DNA from 2 places in the Streptomyces sp. NPDC050806 genome. Region 1 is predicted to be linked to the other one. Evidence: riboswitches for the same ligand, from Rfam matches in the RefSeq annotation. Region 1 holds a riboswitch; the other holds the start of a gene.

Region 1 (9,676 bases):
ACCGAGGACCACCGGCTCACCGGCGAGGCCGTGCGCACGGCCCTGGACGCCGCCGAGCACGACGGCGGCGCGCCCGTCGTCGCCGTGGTCGCCACCGCCGGCACCACCAACGCCGGGATCATCGACGACCTCGCGGGCGTCGCCGCGCAGGCCCGCGCCCGCGGCCTGTGGTTCCACGTCGACGCCGCGTACGGGGGCGGCGGCCTCTTCGTACCCGAACTCCGCGCCCGTATGGCCGGTATCGAGCACGCCGACTCACTCGTCGTCGACCCGCACAAGTGGATGTTCGCGCCGTTCGACTGCGGGGCGCTGCTCTACCGGGACCCGCGCCTGGCCAGGGCCGTCCACACCCAGGACGCCTCGTACCTCGACGCCATCCACGGGGACGGCGCGGGCGCCGGCGACCTGGAATGGAACCCGAGCGACTACGCCTACCACCTCACGCGACGGCCGCGCGGCCTGCCGCTGTGGTTCTCCCTCGCCGTGCACGGCACGGACGCGTACCGGGACGCGGTCGCCCACGGGCTCCGACTCGCCCGGCACACCGCCCGGCTCGCCGAGCGCACCGACGGCCTCGAACTCCTCCGGGAGCCCGAGCTGTCCGTCGTCCTGATACGCCGCGCCGGCTGGCAGCCGCGCGACTACTACGCCTGGTCCAAGCGGCTGCTGGCCGCCGGAACGGCGTTCGTCACACCGACCGTGTGGGAGGGCGAGACCGTCGTACGCCTCGCCTTCCTCCACCCCGGCATCACCGAGCAGACCGTCGACCGCATCCTCGGCTCGCTGCTGACCGACTGAACCGCAACGGGCTGACGCATCGTCAAGGGCGCGAGCGCGTCACCGCCAGGCGCCCCGGTGTCCCAGGCTCGTGGACAGGTCGCGGGCGCCCTTCGTGGCCAGCTCCGCCAGGTCGGTCTCGCTGGAGTCGGTCCAGCGGATCATCGGTACGGAGATGGAGAGGGCGGCGACGACCCGGCCGGTGCTGTCGCGCACCGGGGCCGCGACGCAGGAGACGTCCGGGTTGGACTCGCGGTGCTCGGTGGCGGTGCCGCGGTCCCGGACGGCGGCCAGTTCGGCGCGGAGCGCGGCCGGGTCGGTGAGGGTGCCGGGCGTCAGGGCGACCAGCTCGCGGCCCTCGATGCGGGCGTCCAGCTCCGCGTCCGGCAGCGAGGCGAGGAGCATCTTGCCCACCGCCGTGCAGTGCGCGGGCAGCCGGCGGCCCGCGGCGGAGACCATGCGGACGGCGTGCGTGGAGTCCACCTTGGCGATGTAGATGACGTCGGCGCCCTCCAGGATGGCGACGTGCACCGTCTCGTCGCAGGTGGCGGCCACCTCGCGGGCCACCCGCTGCCCCTCGGCCGCGAGGTCGAGCTGTTCCGCGTACCGGCTGCCGAGCTGGTACGCGCGGACCCCGAGGCGGTAGCGGCCCGGCTGATCGGGTACGGGGACGAGGTACGAGCGGGCCGCCAGCGTGGTCAGCAGCTCGTGCACGGTGGTACGCGGCAGTTGCAGCTTCCGGACCACGTCGGGGGCCGACTGCGGACCCTCCGCCTCCAGGAACAGTTCGAGTATGTCCAGTGCCCGGGTCACCGCAGGGACCAGTCGTCCCATGCCGCTCACCCACCCTCCGCCGCGCCGACTGTGTTCGTCATTCCGGTCAACGGCCGGAATGACGAACACAGGGTAGGGCGATGAGGGTTCGGCTGTCGACGGCCGGGACAGCACTGCCGCCGGCCGCCGTTCTCAGTGCGCCGCCAGCCCCTCCAGCCCCGCCGGGAGCGGCTGCGTGTGGACCACGCCCAGCCGCTGCGTGGCGCGGGTGAGGGCGACGTAGAGGTCGCTCACGCCGAACTCGGCCGGCTCCGCCACGAGCACCGTGTCGAACTCCAGCCCCTTGGCCTGCCGCGGGTCCAGCAGCACGACCGGGCTGGTGAGGTCGGGGGCCGTGCCCGCCGACGCGGTGGGCACGGCGGCCAGCAGCGCTTCGTGGTGGTGGCGCTGGGCGATGACCGCGAGGCGGCCCTCGGTACCGGTCTCCCGGGCGACCGCGTCGGCGACCGCGCGCGGCAGGTCGTCGGTCCGCCTCGACCAGGGCGGTACGCCGGTGGAGCGGACCGAGCGCGGCGGTTCGAAGGCCGCGGCCGTCGGCGTACCGGCGTACGCGGCCCGGAGCGCGGCCGCCGCGACCTCCATGATCTCGGCGGGGGTGCGGTAGTTGACACCGAGGCGCACATGCTCCCAGCGGTCGCCGACGTACGGCGTGAGGATGGACTCCCACGTGCCGCAGCTGCCGGGCTCGGCGGTCTGCGCCGGGTCGCCGACCAGCGTCATCGAGCGGGTCGGGCAGCGGCGCATCAGCAGCCGCCACATCATGGCGGACAGCTCCTGCGCCTCGTCGACGATGATGTGGCCGAAGGCCCAGGTGCGGTCGGCGGCGGCGCGCTCGGCCGCGGTGCGGTGGTCGGTCTCCTCCTGCCGGTCGGCGAGCAACTCGGCGTCGATGAGGTCCTGAACGCCCAGTACCTCCGAATCCTCGTCGTCCTTGCCCTCGAACTCGTGCGTGCGCGAGGCGTACGCGAGGTCGATCACGCCCTGTGCGTAGGCGATCCGCTCCTGGCGCTCGGCCTCGGCGGCGGCCTGCGCGGCCGAGTCGTCGTCGCCGAGCAGCTCGGCGGCCTCGTCCAGCAGCGGGATGTCGGCGGCGGTCCACTCGCCGCCGTCGCGCCGGATCGCGGCCGCGTCGGCCTCGGGGAGGTGTACCGGGTCGGCGAGGAAGTCGGTGACCAGCTGCTGCGGGGTGAGGGCCGGCCAGAGGTCGGCGATGGCGGCGTGCACCTCGCCGCTGGCCGCGACGCCCTTGCCGAGCTGGGCGATGTCGTCGGGCCCGAGGAAGTTCGGGCCACCGTACGGGTCGGCGCCGAGCCGGTCGGCGAGCTGGGCGGTCAGCGCGTCGATGATGCGGAAAGCGAAGTGCGGGCGGGCGAGGTTGTGCGGCAGCCTGGTCTCGCGCGCCTGGTGGCGGGCCTCCAGGACGATGTCGGCGTCCAGCAGCAGATCGCCGTCCTCGTGCGGGACGATCGTGTCCGGCTCGGGCAGCCGCTGCCGGTCGCGTACGTACGCGGCCAGCGCGTCGGCCATCGCGGCACCGCCCTTGACCGCGGCGGCCCGGGGCGTGTCGGTCCCGGTGGCGGTGACGCCGGGGAAGAGTTCGCCGGGCGAGGCGAGCAGCACGCCGGTCTCGCCGAGCGCGGGCAATACCTCGCCGATGTAGCCGAGGAACGCCGGGTTGGGGCCGACGATGAGGACCGCGCGCCGGGCGAGCACTTCGCGGTGGGCGTAGAGCAGGTACGCGGCGCGGTGCAGGGCGACGACGGTCTTGCCGGTGCCGGGGCCGCCCTCGACGACCATGACGCCGCGGTGCGGGGCGCGGATGATGCGGTCCTGCTCGGCCTGGATGGTCTGCACGATGTCGTGCATGCGGCCGGTGCGGGCCGCGTCCAGCGCCGCGAGCAGCACGGTGTCGGCGTCGGTGCCCTCGTGGCCGGTGCGCACCGTGTCGGCGAGGTCCATCAGCTCGTCGTGCAGGGCGGTGACGCGGCGCCCTTCGGTGGAGATGTGGCGCCGGCGGCGCAGCCCCATCGGGGTGTGGCCGGTGGCGAGGTAGAAGGGGCGCGCGACGTCGGCGCGCCAGTCGATGACCAGCGGCGTGTGCTCGGCGTCGTCGCGCCGGATGCCGATCCGGCCGATGTGGTGGTCGCTGCCGTCACGGAAGGAGAGCCGGCCGAAGCACAGGCCGTGCTCGCCCGCGTCGAGGGCGGCGAGCACGCCGGCCTGCTCGGCGACGGTCACGTCCCGCTCCAGCCGCGCCTGCATCGTGCCGGCGTCGGCGACCGCGAGGGCGCCCTGGACCGCGGCGCCCGCCCCGGCGCGCAGCTCGCCGAGGCGCTCGTAGAGCATGTCGATGAATTCCTGCTCGCGGCGCATCTCCTCGTCGGCGGCCCGGTCCGGCCCCACGCCCGATTCCCCGCCCGGCACCTGGATTGACAATTCGACTCCCGCCTGGTTAAGATGACTCCAGTTAGCTTCGCCCTGCCTGAAATATTTCTTGGCATGCGAATCTCCCAATATACGCGGAAGTCCACCCCGGCCGCCAATGCGACCGGGGTTTTGTTGTGTCCGGCAGAGGTCAGTCGCGGCGTGCGCGGCGCAGCCGAAGCGGCGCGTAGACCGCCACCGAGACGACGAAGGCCACGTAGTACGCCAGGTCCGCGCCGTGCAGCGCCTCGGCGACCGGGCCGACGTACAGCGAAGTGTTCATGAAGGGCACCGCGACGGCGAACGCACCTACAAAGGCGAGCACCGCCGGCCACCACGGCTGCGGACGGGCGAATTCCTCGTGCACCTCGACCGGCCGGCCGCCGCGCGCCCTCGCGCGGGCGAGCCAGTCGACCACGACGACACCGATGAAGCCGGGAATCCAGTAACCGACGAAGAGCAGCACGTTCTGGAAACGGGCCGTGGTGTCGGCGGCGTGCATCCACAGCACGAGCAGGAAACCGAGCACGGCGGCGACGGCCGCGGCGAGCGGCCGGGGGATGCGCACGCCCGCCGTCTGCAGCGCCAGCGAGCCGCTGTAGTCGTTCATGGCGTTGCTGCACACCGCGGACGCGGCGATGGCCAGCAGCCCGAAGGCGCCGAGCGCCCCGCCACCGAGCAGTTCCTGCACGCCCGCCGCCGTCTGGTCGGTGAACAGGCCCGCGGCCCACAGGCCGAGCGTCTGCACCCAGAGGTACGCGGCGGCCATGCCGAGCAGCGTGTACCAGAACATCCGCTGCCGGGACGCCGAGCGCGGCAGGTACCGGCTGAAGTCCGAGGCGTACGGCGCCCAGGAGATCGCCAGGCTCAGCGCGACGGTGGTGGTCAGCAGGAACGCGCCGGCCCGGTCCGCGCCGTGCGCGCTGGCGGCCGACGGCAGCGGAACACCGTTCAGGAGCTTGACGCTGAGGGCGAGGAAGGCCGCACCCAGCACGAAGGTCATCACGGTCTGGAGGCGGTGGATGGCCTCGTACCCGAGGACGCCGACGACGCCCTGGAGCAGCAGCACCGTCAGCGCACCCAGCCAGAACGGCCAGCCCACCAGCCGGGCCAGCGCATCCCCGCCGAACAGTCCGATCAGTGCGTCCCAGGCGATGGAGGACAGCCATTGGAGGACGCCGGGCAGTACGACACCGCGGCCGAACGCCAGCCGGGAGAGCGGGAGTTGGCCGGTACCGGTGAGACTCCCCCACGTGCCGAGGTACGCGGACGGGGCGGCGCCGAGCAGCGTGCCGAGCGCCATCGCGGCGAACGCCGTCCAGAAGTCGAGCCCGAGGCCGATGCCGACGGTGCCGGTGAACACGCCGGTCATGGTCAGGTTGGGCGCGAACCACACGGTGAAGAGGCGGCCGGGCCGGCCGTAGCGGTTGCCCTCCGGCACCGGGCCGATGCCGTGCCGCTCGACGGACAGATCGCCGGCTCCGGCGGGCATGCGCCCGTCGAAGACGGGCCTCTCGATGGTCATGGGGTTTCCAGAGGTCGGGGTTCCCGATCGGGAACGGGGTGCGGGTAGCATGGTGAGGCACACGAGACACGGGGTGCCCCATCTCAAGGGCTGAGATCACACCCGTCGAACCTGATCTGGATCGCACCAGCGAAGGGAATGTCACGGAGGAATGCCCCTATGACGCGTCCGGCCGACGACCTGCTCGCCTTCACCCGGCAGGCCCTCAACCGCGTACGCCATGAAACACCACTGGTCCAGTGCCTCACCAACCAGGTGGTCGCCAACTTCACGGCGAACGTCCTGCTCGCACTGGGCGCGGCCCCGGCGATGGTGGACATCCCCGAGGAGGCCGGCCCGTTCGCCGGCGCCGCCTCCGGGGTGCTGGTCAACCTGGGCACCCCGCACGCCGAGCAGCGCGCGGCCATGACCGAGGCGGTCGCTTCGGCGGCCGCCGCCGGCACACCCTGGGTGCTGGACCCGGTCGCGGTCGGGTCGCTGCCCGTGCGGACCGCGCTGGCGCGCGAACTCGTCGCCCAGGGCCCGGCCGTCGTCCGCGGCAACGCCTCGGAGATCATCGCGGTTGCCGGGACCGGCGGCGGCGGGCGCGGCGTGGACGCCACCGACGAGGTCGAGTCGGCGGCCGCCGCCGCGGGTGAGCTGGCCCGCGCCACGGGTGCCGTGGTCGCGGTCTCCGGCCCCGTCGACCTGCTCACCGACGGCGAGCGGGCCGTACGCGTCGCCAACGGGGACCCGCTGCTGACGCGGGTGACCGGCGGCGGCTGCGCGCTGGGCGCGGTGCTCGCGGCGTTCGCGCCGCCGACCACGCCGGAGGACGCGGCGCGGGCCGACCGGCTCGCCGCCGCGACCGCCGCCGTGGCGGTCTACACCGTGGCCGCCGAGATCGCGGCGGAGCGCAGCGGCGGACCCGGGAGCTTCGCGGCCGCCTTCCTGGACGCGCTGTACGGCCTGGACGAGGAGACGCTCGGCAAGCGGGCGGCGATCTCGTGGGCGTGAACGGCACTCCCGCTGACGGCACTCCGGCCGCGCACCCCGACCTCTCCGTGTACCTGGTCACGGACGCGGCGCAGGCCGCGGCGTGCGGCCGGGACGTACCGGGCACGGTCGCCGAGGCCGTGGCGGGCGGCGTCACCGCCGTGCAGGTGCGCGAGAAGGACACCGACGCACGGGTCTTCCTGGAGACGGTGGTGCGGATCGCCGCGGTGCTGCCGGAACGGGTCGCGCTGTTCGTCAACGACCGGGTGGACGTGTACCTCGCGGCGCGTGCGGCCGGGGCGCGGGTGACCGGGGTTCATGTCGGCCAGTCCGACCTGCCGGTGGCCGCCGTCCGCTCGCTCGTCGGGCCGGACGCGGTGATCGGGCTGAGCGCCGCGACGGAGGAGGAGCTGCGGGCCGCCGCCAAGGAACCGGCCCGGGTCGACTACGTCGGCATCGGCGCGCTGCACGCGACCCGTACCAAGGCGGACGCGCCGCCGGAGCTGGGCGTCGAGGGCTTCGGCCGGCTGGCGCTGCCCACCCCGCTCCCGGCGGTCGCGATCGGCGGGGTGACGGTGGCGGACATGCCGCTGCTGCGGGCCACGGGCGCGGCGGGCGGTGCGATCGTCTCGGGCATCTGCGCCGCCCCCGAACCGCGGACCGCGGCACGCGCGTACGCGAAGGCCTGGTCCGGTAGGGCCTGACGGGCGGGTTCTCCCGGCGCCCGCCCGTGACGCAAGTCAGCTCGGCCAGTACCGGCTGACGGACACGGGCGGGGACTTCCCCGCGCGCCCGCCCGTGACGCACCTCAGCTCGGCCGGTACTCGGCCGGTGCCACCTGACGGGCAGGGACGGGGACATCCCAGCGCACCCACCCGTCACGCGCCTCGGTTGTACCGGTCCGCCCGTACCGCCGTCGGGCCGTCCGTCGGGCCATCCCTCGGGCCGTCCGGCAGGAGCGAGCCCTCGGAGGCATCCGGCAGGAGCGTGTCCTCGGCGGCAGGGGGGACGGTGCCGGCGACGACGGTCGTGCGGCCGGACGCGGCGCCCCGGCGTCGGGCGACCAGCCGGCGGGTGGCCTCCAGCAGTCCGACGATCACCAGGGCCAGCGCGAAGGCGAGCAGCAGTCCCTTCACCGGGTCCTCGGCGAAGGCCGCGCCGCCGAGGTACCCGATGGCCGTGCTGAGGACCGCCCACAGCGCGGCGCCTGCCGCGTCCAGCAGCACGAAGCGGCGGAACGGGAAGCGCAGGCTGCCGGTGGACAGCGCGGACGCCACCCGCCCGCCGGGCAGGAAGCGGCCCGCGACCACCAGCGACGTGGCGTGCCGCCCGACCATGGCACGCCCCCATGCGTACCGTTGCCGCCCCTTCTCGCCGCGGAGCAGCCGGCCGATCGCCTTCGGCCCTGCCCAGCGGCCGATGCAGTGACCGAGGCAGTCGCCGCCCAGCGCGCCCAGCGCGGCGACCACGGCCAGCAGCGCGAGCTGCGGAAGGTCGGGGCCGGTCAGCACGGCCACCGTCACCACCGTCGTCTCGCTCGGCATGAACGGCAGCAGCGCGTCCAGGCCGGCCACCAGCAGCACGATCAGCCAGAGCCAGGGCGAGTCCAGCTGCGTCTTGACCAGCTCGGCGAACTGGCCGAACAGCTCAGACATGGACCGGCGGCCGGCTGCCGCGGATCGCTGCGTGCGCCTCGGCGGCCAGCGCGCGCCGGTCCCCCGCGGGCTCCAGCCGGGGGTGCGCGGTCGCCCGTACCGTGAGGCCGTCGGCGCCGATCACTCTGTGCAGACAGCCGGCGAAGTCCTCCTCGCCGAGGAACGCGGCCACGGTGCTGGGCGCGCCGTGCTGCGCGTAGGTGATCGTCACCGGGCGGACGGGCGCCCCGGCGTCGAGCGCGGCCTGGAACGTCGCCCGCCGGAAGCCGCCGGTCTCCGTGCACCAGGTCGTGCCCTGCGGGAACACCAGGACCGAGCGGCCGGCGCGGAGCGTGGCGGCGAGCCGGCCGACGGTACGCGGCAGCGTGCGCAGCCCGTCCCGGTCGATGAACTCCGTCCCGGCTCTGCGCGCCGGCGTGCCGAAGAACGGCCACCCGGCGACCTCGCGCTTGGCCAGCGGGGTGGCGGACTCCACCGCCAGCACGGCGATGACGTCGAGCCAGGAGATGTGGTCCGCGACGATCAGCGTGCCGGGGCCGCCGGGACCGCGCGGCACACTGAGCGCCGGCGTACTGGTCTCCAGCCGCAGGCCGAGCGCGCGGAGCACGGCGCGGGCCCGGAGCCGCATGATCCGGGGGTCGGCGAGGCGCGGTCCAGCCGCCGCGCCGCGGGCCAGGGCCGCGTACCGGCGGGCCCGCTCGGCGCGGGGCACGAGGGGCACGGCGTGCGCGGTCGCTCCGCACACCCGGGCGCCGAGCCGCAGGTAGCCCCGGAAGAGCGGCGGGACGCGGGGGAGGGAGGGCTTGGCGGCGCACAGGGACCAGGCGCTCGCCGCGTCCGCTCCGCCGTCGCCGAGCGATACGGAGGCGCAGCCCGCGAGGTAGCGGTGGCCGGACAGCAGGACGTAGCGGGCGAGCGCGGCCCACATCAGGTTGATCACCGCGCCCGAGCGGTGGTCGGGGTGGACGCAGGAGCGGCCCGCCTCGATCATCGAGGAGCGGATGCCGGCCAGCGCACCGAGGTCGAACTCGCCGACGGAGCAGGCGCGTTCGGTACGGCCGGGCGGCAGCTGCCGGTAGGTGCCGACCACGTCGCCGGTGGCGGCCTCGGTGACGATCAGGTGGTCGGCGAGGTCGTCGAAGGCGTCGGTGTCGTGACCGGCAAGGGCCGGATCGAGGGTGGCGCCCAATTCCTCGCCGAACACCAGGTGACGGAGGCGCTGGGCGGCCCGCGCCTGCGCGGTGGAGTCCGCGAGGGAGGTGACGTAGGTGCTGGTCCCGGTGGTGGCGGGTGGCATCGTCGGCATGGTCTCGCGTCTCCGGTTCACTGGGTTTCCGCGGCGTGGGAGCCGGTCCTCGGCGGCCACGCACCCTTCCGAACCGACGGTAGGAGCGGGGTGCGTGGCGCCACAGTGCCCGAAGATCGGAGCCCGCCCCCGACCTTCGTCAGGGGCCGGTTCCACCGGCCGGAGGAGCACGGTTCCGCG
Region 2 (9,676 bases), on a different contig from region 1:
CACGGGCGCGCTGCGGGGAAGTGCTCACCCGTCAAGGGTGCCAGGCGGCCGGGCGCCCCCGACTGTCAGGTACGCCTCACAGCTTGCTGTCCAGCGTGATCGTGATCGTGCTGCCCTTCGGGGCGGTGTCGCCCGCGTCGACGGACTGGCTGTCGACCGTGTCCGACGGGAAGAGGAACGGCTTCTTCACCTCGACCTCGAAGCCCGCGTCCTCCAGCGTCTTCTTCGCGTCGGCGGCCTTCTCGCCCCCGACGTCCGGCACCTCGACCATCTGCGGGCCCTTGGACAGCGTGAGCGTCACCGTGTCGCCCTCGCCCAGCGTCTTCCCCTCACCCGGGGACTGCCGCGCGACCGTGCCCTTGTCCTCGGGGGAGTACACCGGCTGCGTGGCGGTCTTCACCCGGAAGCCGGCCTCGCGCAGCTCGTCCGCCGCGTCGGCCCGCTCGTCGCCGACCACGTCCGGCACGTCGATCGCGCGGCCCCGGCTCACGGTCAGCGCCACCGCCGTATCGGGCCGCCGCTTCGCCCCCGCGGCCGGGTCCGTACGGATCACCGAGCCCTTGGCCACCTCGTCGCTGAACGTCTTGCGCTCGGTACCCGGCGTCAGCCCCCGGTCGCGCAGCTTGCGCCGCGCGTCGGCCACCGGGGTGCCCGACAGGTCGGGTACGGAGACGATGTCCGGGCCCTTGGAGAGGGTGACGGTGACCGTGCCGGTGCCCCGGATGCGCTTGCCGTTCTCCGGGGCGGTGGAGATCACGTGCCCGCGCTCCACGGTGGAGCTGTAGGCATGCGCCACGTTCACGTCCAGTCCGGCGTCGTGCAGCGTCCGCTCGGCCTTGGCCTGCGTCATGTCCAGCACCGCGGGCACGGTCGTGAACTGGCCGGTGGTGACGTACCAGGCGCCCGTGCCGAGCAGCAGGGCCGCCAGCACGGCGAGCACCACGGTGAGCGTCCTGCGGCGCGGCACGCGGGAGGTCCCCGCGCGTCGTCCGCCGCCCGCGGTGGGCAGCCGGTCGGTCCGCGCGTCCGCGCCGGCCGCCGTCGGCAGCCGGCTGGTGTGCCCCGCGGCGTCGTCGGCGTCGTCCGTACCGGGCAGCGAGAGCTGCACCGCGGCGGCGCGCTGGATCACGCTCGTGCGGTCCTCCGAGCCCGCCGTACCGGTCGCCGGCTTCGCGCCCGGAGGCACCGCGTCCAGCTGCTCCTCGGTGAGCGCCGCGCGGGCGTTCCTGGCCAGCGCGAGGAGGGTGACCGCGTCCTGCGGGCGCACCTCGGGGTTGCGCGCGGTCGCCTCGACCACCAGGTCGTCCAGCTCGGGCGGCAGCCCCGGCACGAGCCCGGAGGGCGGCGGCACGTCCTCGTGGAGGTGCTGGTAGAGCACCTGGGCCGCGGTGCCGCCGTCGTGCGGCTTGCTGCCGGTGAGCATCTCGTACAGCGTCACGCCGCAGGCGTAGACGTCCGCGCGGGTGTCCGCGCCGCCGTCCTCGATCTGCTCGGGCGCGAGGTAGGCGACGGTGCCCAGGACCGTGCCGGTGGAGGCCGTGGTGTGCGTGTCGACCGCCCGGACCAGTCCGAAGTCGGCGACCTTGACCCGGCCGTCGTCCCCGATCAGGACGTTCTCCGGCTTCATGTCGCGGTGGATCATGCCGGCGCGGTGCGCGGAGCCCAGCGCCGCCAGGATCGGCTCCAGGATGTCCAGCGCGGCGCGGGGCTGCAGGGCGCCGCGCTCGCGCAGCACGTCCCGCAGGGTGCACCCCGCGACGTACTCCATCGCGAGGTACACGTACGAACCGTCCGTGCCCTGGTCGAACACGCCGACCACGTTCGGGTGCGAGAGCCGGGCGACCGACTTCGCCTCCCGGATGAAGCGCTCGACGAACGAGGCGTCCGCGACCAGGGACGGGTGCATCACCTTCAGGGCGAGCACCCGGTCCAGCCGGGTGTCGACGGCGCGGTAGACCGTCGCCATCCCGCCGGCGGCGATCCGCGCCTCTACGCGGTAACGGCCGTCGAGCAGCTGTCCGACCATGGGGTCCTGGAGGGTGGTGTCCACGGCAGACGAGTCTACGAGCAGCCGTCCACCCGCCTCACGCCCCTGGCGCAGATCGCTCAGAAGGCGGGCCGCTCCGGGTCCAGCTCGGCCAGACCCGCGGCCGGCGAGGACGCCTCGGCGAAGTGGCGGCGCGGAATCCGGCCCGCCCGGTACGCCAGTCGGCCCGCCTCGACCGCGTGCCGCATGGCGTGCGCCATCAGGACCGGCTCCTGCGCCCTGGTCACCGCCGAGGCCAGCATCACCGCGGCGCACCCCAGCTCCATCGCCTGCGCGGCGTCCGAGGCCGTGCCGGCCCCGGCGTCCAGGATGACCGGCACCCCGGCCCGCTCGGTGATCAGCTGGAAGTTGTGCGGGTTGCGGATGCCGAGCCCGGAGCCGATGGGGGAGCCCAGCGGCATGATCGCCGCGCAGCCCACGTCCTCCAGCTTGCGTGCCAGCACCGGGTCGTCGTTGGTGTACGGCAGGACGGTGAACCCGTCGTCGACCAGCGTCTCGGCCGCGTCCAGCAGCTCCACCGGGTCCGGCAGCAGGGTCCGCTCGTCGGCGACGACCTCCAGCTTCACCCAGTCCGTGCCGAGCGCCTCACGGGCCAGCCGGGCGGTGAGCACCGCCTCGCCGGCGGTGTAGCAGCCCGCGGTGTTCGGCAGTGTCCGGATGCCGTGCCTGTTCAGTACGGAGAGCACCGAACCCTGCACCGTCGGGTCCAGCCTGCGCATCGCCACGGTGGTCAGCTCGGTGCCCGAGGCGAGCAGCGAGCGCTCCATGATGTCCAGGCTCGGCGCACCGCCGGTCCCCATGATCAGCCGGGAGCGGACGGCGGTACCGGCGATGACCAGCGGGTCCGCCGCGGGCGCCGCCTCGGGGGCGGCCGTCTCTTCGAGGGTGTGCGTTTCGGTCATCTGTACGGATCAGCCTCCCTGTACTGCGGTGAGCACCTCGATGCGGTCCCCGGCACCGAGCGGGGTCGCCGGCCACTGGCCGCGCGGCACGACCTCCTCGTTGACGGCCGCGGCCACCCCGCCGGCAGCGGTGGTCAGCGTCGCCACGAGCCGGTCGAGCGGCAGCCCTGCCGGTACCTCGCGGGGCTCGCCGTTCACGGAGACGGTCACGGGCGCCGGCCCGGAGGCGGCTTCGGGTGCCTGCTGGAGGGTCATGCGGTCTGCTCCTGAAGTGCGGCGCGCTGCGCCGAAGAGGGGGAAGAGGCGACTGCGGGCCCGAAGCGCAGCGGCGTGAAGGGCCGCGCCTCTTCGGGCAGCTCGCCGGCGGTCAGCGCGTGGGCCATGATGTCGCCGGTGACCGGGGTGAGCAGCACGCCGTTGCGGAAGTGGCCGGTGGCCATCAGGAGGCCGGGCAGCGCGCTGGGGCCGAGGAGCGGCGCGTTGTCGGGCGAGCCCGGACGCAGCCCGGCGATCGTCTCGACCAGCGGCAGCTCCGTGATGCCCGGCACCAGCTCGTGCGCGTCGCGCAGCAGCTCGTAGACGCCGCCCGCGGTCACCGTGGTGTCCCAGCCCAGCTCCTCACTGGTGGCGCCGACGACCATGTCACCGTTCTCGCGCGGCACCAGGTAGAGCGGGCCGCCGCGTACGACGGCGCGCACGGTGCGGGAGAGGAACGGGCCGTACGCGGCGGGGATCTTCAGCCGCAGCACCTGGCCCTTGACCGGCCGGACCGGCGGCCGCACGTGCTCCGGCACCCCGGCCAGCAGTCCGCTGAAGCTGCCGGCCGCCAGCACGACCTGCCCGGCCGGCAGCGGCGTGCCGTCCGCCAGCTCGACGCCCGTGGCCCGGCCGTCGGCGACGGAGAGCCGTCCGGCCCGGTCCCGTACGAACGCCACCCCGGCCCGCTCGCAGGCCGTCAGCAGGGCCGTGGCGAGCCGCCGCGGGTCGATCTGGTGGTCACCGTCCACCCGGAGTCCGCCGCGCACACCCGGCGCGAGCATCGGTTCGAGCTTCCGGCACTCGCGGCCCGTCAGCCACTCCGAGTCCAGGCCGCAGCGGTGCTGCAGCGCGTGCAGCTCGCGCAGGTGGGCGCGGTCGTCGGCGTCCAGGGCCACGGCGAGCGTGCCGCACCGCCGGTACCCCAGCTCCCGGCCGCTCGCCTCGGCCAGCTCGGCGGCGAACGCCGGGTAGCGCGCGGCAGAGTCGAGATTCAGCCCAAGGAGCGTTTCTTCGCCGTAATGCAGCTCGGTGACGGCGGCCAGCATGCCGGCCGCGACGCGCGCCGCGCCGCCGCCCGGCGCCGGATCCACGACCGTCGTGCGCAGGCCCCGCTGGGCGGCGCGCCAGGCCGTCACGAGCCCCGCCAGACCGCCCCCGACGATCACCACGTCGGGGTGCCCGGAAGCCGTCCCCGGCGACATACGTGCAGGTGGATGCATGAGTGTCCAGCCCCTCCCTTCGCCGGCATGACCCGGATCAGGTTCGTACGGTCGGAGGCCGCCGCAGCCTCCCTCTCAGCCCGGTGCGTCCGGGCTCCCGCGAGTACAGATGCCGTCAGAGTAGTACGCGTGCCCGACGCGTCGTAAGGGTGCTCTGCGCGGCCGGACCGTGACCCTGTGTCAGAGATCTCGTCGCGCGGTGCTGAGCCAGTCGAAGGACCGCGTCCTAGAGTGATCGAGTGAGCCAGCAGAGCAAGTACTCGCGGACCCCCGACCGCTCGCGCCGCGTCGTCATCGTCGGCGCGGGGATGGCGGGCGTGCAGACCGCCGTTGCCCTGCGCGAACAGGGCTGGCGCGGCACGATCACCCTGCTCGGCGCCGAACCCCACCCGCCCTACGACCGGCCGCCGCTCTCCAAGGCGGTGCTGCTGGGCAAGGCGGACGGCTCGGCCTTCGACGTCGACTTCGCCTCCCTCGGCATCGACCTGGAGCTCGGCCGGCGGGTCACCGGACTCGCCGCCGACGCGCACGAGGTGCTGACGGACACCGGCCCCGTTCCGTACGACTGCCTGGTCATCGCCACGGGGGCCGAGGCGACCACCCTCCCCGGGAGCGAGGGCGTCCCGGGCGTCCACGTGCTGCGCACCCTGGACGACGCCGAGCGGCTGCGCCCGGTGCTCTCGGCGCAGCAGCGCGTCGTGGTGGTGGGCGCCGGCTGGATCGGCGCGGAGTTCGCCACCGCCGCCCGTGAGGCCGGCTGCGCGGTCACCGTCGTGGAGGCGGCGGACCGCCCGCTGGCCGGCGCGCTGCCCGAGGAGGTCGCCGCCCACATGGCCCGCTGGTACGCCGACGCGGGCGCCGTGCTCCGTACGGGCACCCGGGTCGCCGCCGTGAAGGAGGGCGCCGTCGTGCTCGCGGACGGCACGTCACTGCCCGCGGACGCCGTGGTGATCGGCATCGGGTCGCGGTGCGCCACCGACTGGCTGGCCGGCTCGGGCGTCGAGCTGTGCGAGGACCGCTCCGTACGGGCCGACGAGCGGCTGCGCACCTCGCTGCCCGATGTGTACGCGGTCGGCGACTGCGCCTCCTTCCCCTCCGCGCGCTACGGGCGCCGCCTCCTCGTGCACCACTGGGACAACGCCCTTCAGGGGCCGCGCACGGTCGCCACGAACATCGCCCGGTGCGAGGCGGAGGGCACGGTGTACGACCCGGTGCCCTACTTTTGGTCGGAGCAGTTCGGCCGCTTCGTGCAGTGCGCCGGGTACAGCCCGGTCGCCGACGAGCTGGTCTGGCGCGGTGACCCGGGGAGCGCGGCGTGGACGGCGCTGTGGCTGCGGGAGGGCGCTCTGGTGGCGCTGCTGGCGGTGGGCAGGCCGCGCGATCTGGCGCAGGGCCGCAAGCTCATCGAGCGCGGCGCCCGGCTGGACCGGGCACGCGCCGCCGACGCCTCGGTGCCGCTGAAGTCGGCTGCGCTGCCCGGGCTCTGAGGAGCGGCCGGACCCCTGGTGTGGCCGGTGGTGTGCACTGATGGCGATGCCCGGCTACCGACTGTCAGTGGGGGATGGCACGCTTGGGGTGTGACCGAGATTGACGCAAAGATCGATGGACTGGTTTCCGCCTGGCTCACGCTTCCCGACATCGCCGAGGAGTTCGGCGTCGAGGTGACGCGGGTCCGGCAGCTGGTCAAGGAGGGCCAGCTGATCGCGGTGCGCCGCGGTGAGAACAGGGCCCTCCATGTGCCGGCCGAGTTCATCAAGGACGGAAAGGTCGTCAAGGGCCTGGTGGGGACGCTGACGCTCCTCCGGGACGACGGCTTCACCGACGAAGAGATGCTGGAGTGGCTGTTCACCGCCGATGAGACCCTGCCGGGCACGCCGGCGCAGGCGCTGCGTGAGAATCGCGGCACGGAGGTGAAGCGCCGGGCGCAGGCGCTCGCCGTCTGACACACCCGTCATCACCGCCGTAACCGCAGGGCGTACGGACCGGCAGATCCGGTCCGTACGCCCGGACTGGGGGGAGCACCCGATGAGCACCGCACGACAGGCCCTGTCCGACGCCCGGCTGTACCTCTGCACGGGGGCACGCAAGGAGCAGGGCGATCTGCCGGAGTTCCTGGACGCCGTGCTCTCCTCGGGCGTGGACATCGTGCAGTTGCGCGACAAGGGCATGGAGGCCGGCGAGGAGCTGACCCACCTGGAGGTCTTCGCCGACGCCTGCAAGCGGCACGGCAAGCTGCTCGCGGTCAACGACCGCGCGGACGTCGCGCACGCCATCGGCTCCGACGTGCTCCACCTCGGCCAGGGCGACCTGCCGGTCCCGGCGGCCCGCGCCGTCCTCGGTGACGACGTGCTCATAGGCCGCTCCACGCACGCGGAGGCGGAGGTCGACGCCGCCCTGACCGCGCCGGGCGTGGACTACTTCTGCACGGGCCCCTGCTGGCCCACCCCCACCAAGCCCGGGCGGCACGCCCCGGGCCTGGACCTCGTGCGGTACACCGCCGCGCAGAGCCCCGCACGTCCCTGGTTCGCCATCGGCGGCATCGACGCGGACAACCTGGACGAGGTGCTGGCCGCAGGCGCCCGCCGCGTCGTGGTGGTGCGCGCGATCACCGAGGCGGCGGACCCCGGCGCCGCCGCGGCCGCGCTGGCGAAGCGGATCCGCGCGTACGACGTCTGACGCGCGACGCGCACCCGGAGTGACGGCGCACGCATACGGAGCGTCACGAAGTCCGGGGCAGTGAGCAGTGGTCTGACGTGAAGTGTCCGACTGGTGAACAGGAGCCCGGCAAACCGGGGCATTTCGCAAGGCGTGGTTGGGGGGCTGCCAGGCCGGTGGTTAACCTGCCGGTATGGCCCTAGGTACCCCTTCCACCAGGACTGACCGCGCGCGTACGGTGCGTGAACTGCTCGCATCGGGCAAGCGGTCCTATTCGTTCGAGTTCGCCGCCCCCAAGACCGAGAAGGGCGAGCGGACTCTGTGGAAGGCCATTCGCCGGATCGAGGCCGTCGCGCCGACCTTCGTGTCGGTGACGTACGGCGCCGGCGGCACCTCCCGTGAGGGCACCGTCCGCGCGACCGAGCGGATCGCCACGGACACCACCCTCACCCCGGTCGCCCACCTGACCGCGGTCAACCACTCCCTCGCCGACCTGCGGAACATCATCGGCCAGTACGCAGGCGCCGGGATCCGCAACATGCTCGCGCTGCGCGGCGACCCGCCCGGCGACCCGATGGGCGAGTGGGTGCGCCACCCCGAGGGCATCGAGTACGCCGCCGAGCTGGTCCGGCTGATCAAGGAGTCCGGCGACTTCTGCGTCGGCGTCGCGGCCTTCCCCGAGATGCACCCGCGCTCGACCGACTGGGACACCGACATCCGGCACTTCGTGGACAAGTGCCGTGCGGGCGCCGACTTCGCGATCACCCAGATGTTCTTCAACGCAGAGGACTATCTGCGCCTTCGTGACCGGGTGGCCGCCGCCGGTTGCGAAACGCCGATCATCCCGGAGATCATGCCCGTCACGAACGTCCGGCAGATCGAGCGGTTCGCCCAGCTCAGCAACGCGGCATTCCCGCCGGAGCTGGCGGATCGCATCCTTGCGGTCAAGGACGATCCGGCGGCGGTACGCTCCATTGGCATCGAGTACGCCACGGAGCTGTGCGCACGCTTGACCGCCGAGGACGTTCCCGGGTTGCACTTCATTACCCTGAACCACTCCACGGCGACGCTGGAAATCTACGAGAATCTGGGTCTGCACCAGCAGACCTGACCACGTGCCCGCAGCGGCGGAAACAGGGGCGTACATGGGCTGGACGATCCTCTACATCGCGTTCGGCATCGTGGCGCTCTGGCTGCTGAGCGAGGTACTGCTCCAGTACAAGGCCCGGCTGCGCTGGCGGCTCCTCGCCTTCACCGGCTTCCTCGGCGTCGTCATCGGTGTGGTCCTGCCGTCGATCGTGGTCATCGCGATCGGCGCCGCGGCCTTCGCTGTGGGCCAGACCTACGTCACGCTCTCCTTCCGCCGCGGCTTCACGATGGGCTGGGCGCTGGCCGCGGGGAGACCGAAGGTCGGCCGCCGCCGACGCGGCGGCTCCCCGGCCGCGGCCGGCACCGCCCCGGACGCCTCGGCGCCGCAGACCGGCCCGGACCCGGCCGACGGCTATGACGGCTACGACGGCCCGCGGGAGAACGCGGCGGGCCACGGCGACGACGCCGACGGGGTGCCGGGCGGGTACGACAGCCCCGCGGGCCACGCCCCCGACGCCGCCGGCCCGTACGCGGACGCCTACGACGCCCGCCCGGGCGGCTATGCCGATCCGTACGCCGACGCCACCGGGGTCACGCCGGTCTACGCCCCGGAGCCGATGCCCGACGAGACCGGCCAGTACGGCATATACAGCACCGACGCCCGGCCCGGCCACCCGCAGCACGACCCGTACGGCGGCTACTACGAGCCCGCCGCCGCCCACGACGGCTACGCCGACCCCTACGGCGGCTACGGCTACGGCGACGGCCACGGTGGCTACGCGGACCCGTACGCGCAGCAGGATCCCTACGGCGGCGGCGCCTACGACCCCTATGCGCAGGCCGGCCCGTACGCGCCCGCCGACCCCTACGGCGGGCACGACCCGTACGGCCACGGCGGCCAGGTCCCTCCGCAGTACGGCGGGGGCTACGAGGACCAGCACTACGGAGCGGGCCCCGACACCCCGCCCGGCGGCGTCTGGGTACCCCAGCAGCGCGCGGGCGCCGAGCAGCCCCCGCACCAGCCCGAATACCAGCCGGAGCACCAGGGCTACGGCTACCCGCCCCAGCAGGGGTACGACGGGCAGCAGTACCGCTACTGAGCACGGCGGGCAGCAGTACCGCTGCTGAGCACGGCGGCCCGGTCCGCATGGGCCCGCTGCATGCCGTCGGCTTCCCGAGGAACCCGGCCCGCCTGCCGCTTGCTGCTTCCCACTGTCCGGTTTGGCCCGGCTCGTGGCCGCTGTCACGCGGTGCTGCTGGTGAGACCGGTGCCCGCTGCCGCGCGTTGCCGCTGCTGAGACCAGTGTCGGCTGCTGTGCGCTGCCGTGCGTTGCCGATGGTGAGACCGGCGTCCGCTGCGGCGCCGCGCTGCTACTGCGAGCCGTGCCAGTCGTCGCCGTGCACGACGAGGCCCGCCACCAGCGCGCCGGACATGCCCGCATGGGCCAGGCCGCCGCCGGGGTGGGACCAGCCGCCCGCGGTGTACAGCCCCGGTATCCGCGTGC

The links. A riboswitch is a leader RNA that binds a small molecule or an ion and turns the genes downstream of it on or off. The one in region 1 is predicted to bind thiamine pyrophosphate.
Region 2: linked by a shared signal. The riboswitch ahead of thiO (glycine oxidase ThiO) and the one ahead of thiM (hydroxyethylthiazole kinase) in region 1 are both predicted to bind thiamine pyrophosphate.

Annotation. Positions count from the first base shown of each region.
Region 1 covers NZ_JBVJIF010000010.1:388,251-397,926, reverse strand. Annotated here, with positions in the region: gene ACZ6WH_RS31220 (pyridoxal phosphate-dependent decarboxylase family protein) at 1-798, shown strand, start outside; gene ACZ6WH_RS31215 (IclR family transcriptional regulator) at 838-1,611, opposite strand; gene ACZ6WH_RS31210 (HelD family protein) at 1,744-3,984, opposite strand; gene ACZ6WH_RS31205 (purine-cytosine permease family protein) at 4,187-5,560, opposite strand; TPP riboswitch at 5,620-5,716, shown strand; gene thiM (hydroxyethylthiazole kinase) at 5,720-6,556, shown strand; gene thiE (thiamine phosphate synthase) at 6,553-7,239, shown strand; gene ACZ6WH_RS31190 (DedA family protein) at 7,414-8,190, opposite strand; partial or broken gene ACZ6WH_RS31185 (lysophospholipid acyltransferase family protein) at 8,183-8,713, opposite strand; partial or broken gene ACZ6WH_RS31180 (GNAT family N-acetyltransferase) at 8,996-9,496, opposite strand.
Region 2 covers NZ_JBVJIF010000003.1:336,379-346,054, reverse strand. Annotated here, with positions in the region: gene ACZ6WH_RS10855 (deoxyribonuclease IV) at 1-28, opposite strand, end outside; gene pknB (Stk1 family PASTA domain-containing Ser/Thr kinase) at 77-2,050, opposite strand; gene ACZ6WH_RS10845 (thiazole synthase) at 2,107-2,949, opposite strand; gene thiS (sulfur carrier protein ThiS) at 2,959-3,204, opposite strand; gene thiO (glycine oxidase ThiO) at 3,201-4,427, opposite strand; TPP riboswitch at 4,425-4,538, opposite strand; gene ACZ6WH_RS10830 (NAD(P)/FAD-dependent oxidoreductase) at 4,736-5,914, shown strand; gene ACZ6WH_RS10825 (Rv2175c family DNA-binding protein) at 6,005-6,370, shown strand; gene thiE (thiamine phosphate synthase) at 6,453-7,103, shown strand; gene metF (methylenetetrahydrofolate reductase [NAD(P)H]) at 7,276-8,193, shown strand; gene ACZ6WH_RS10810 (hypothetical protein) at 8,228-9,271, shown strand; gene ACZ6WH_RS10805 (phytoene desaturase family protein) at 9,543-9,676, opposite strand, start outside.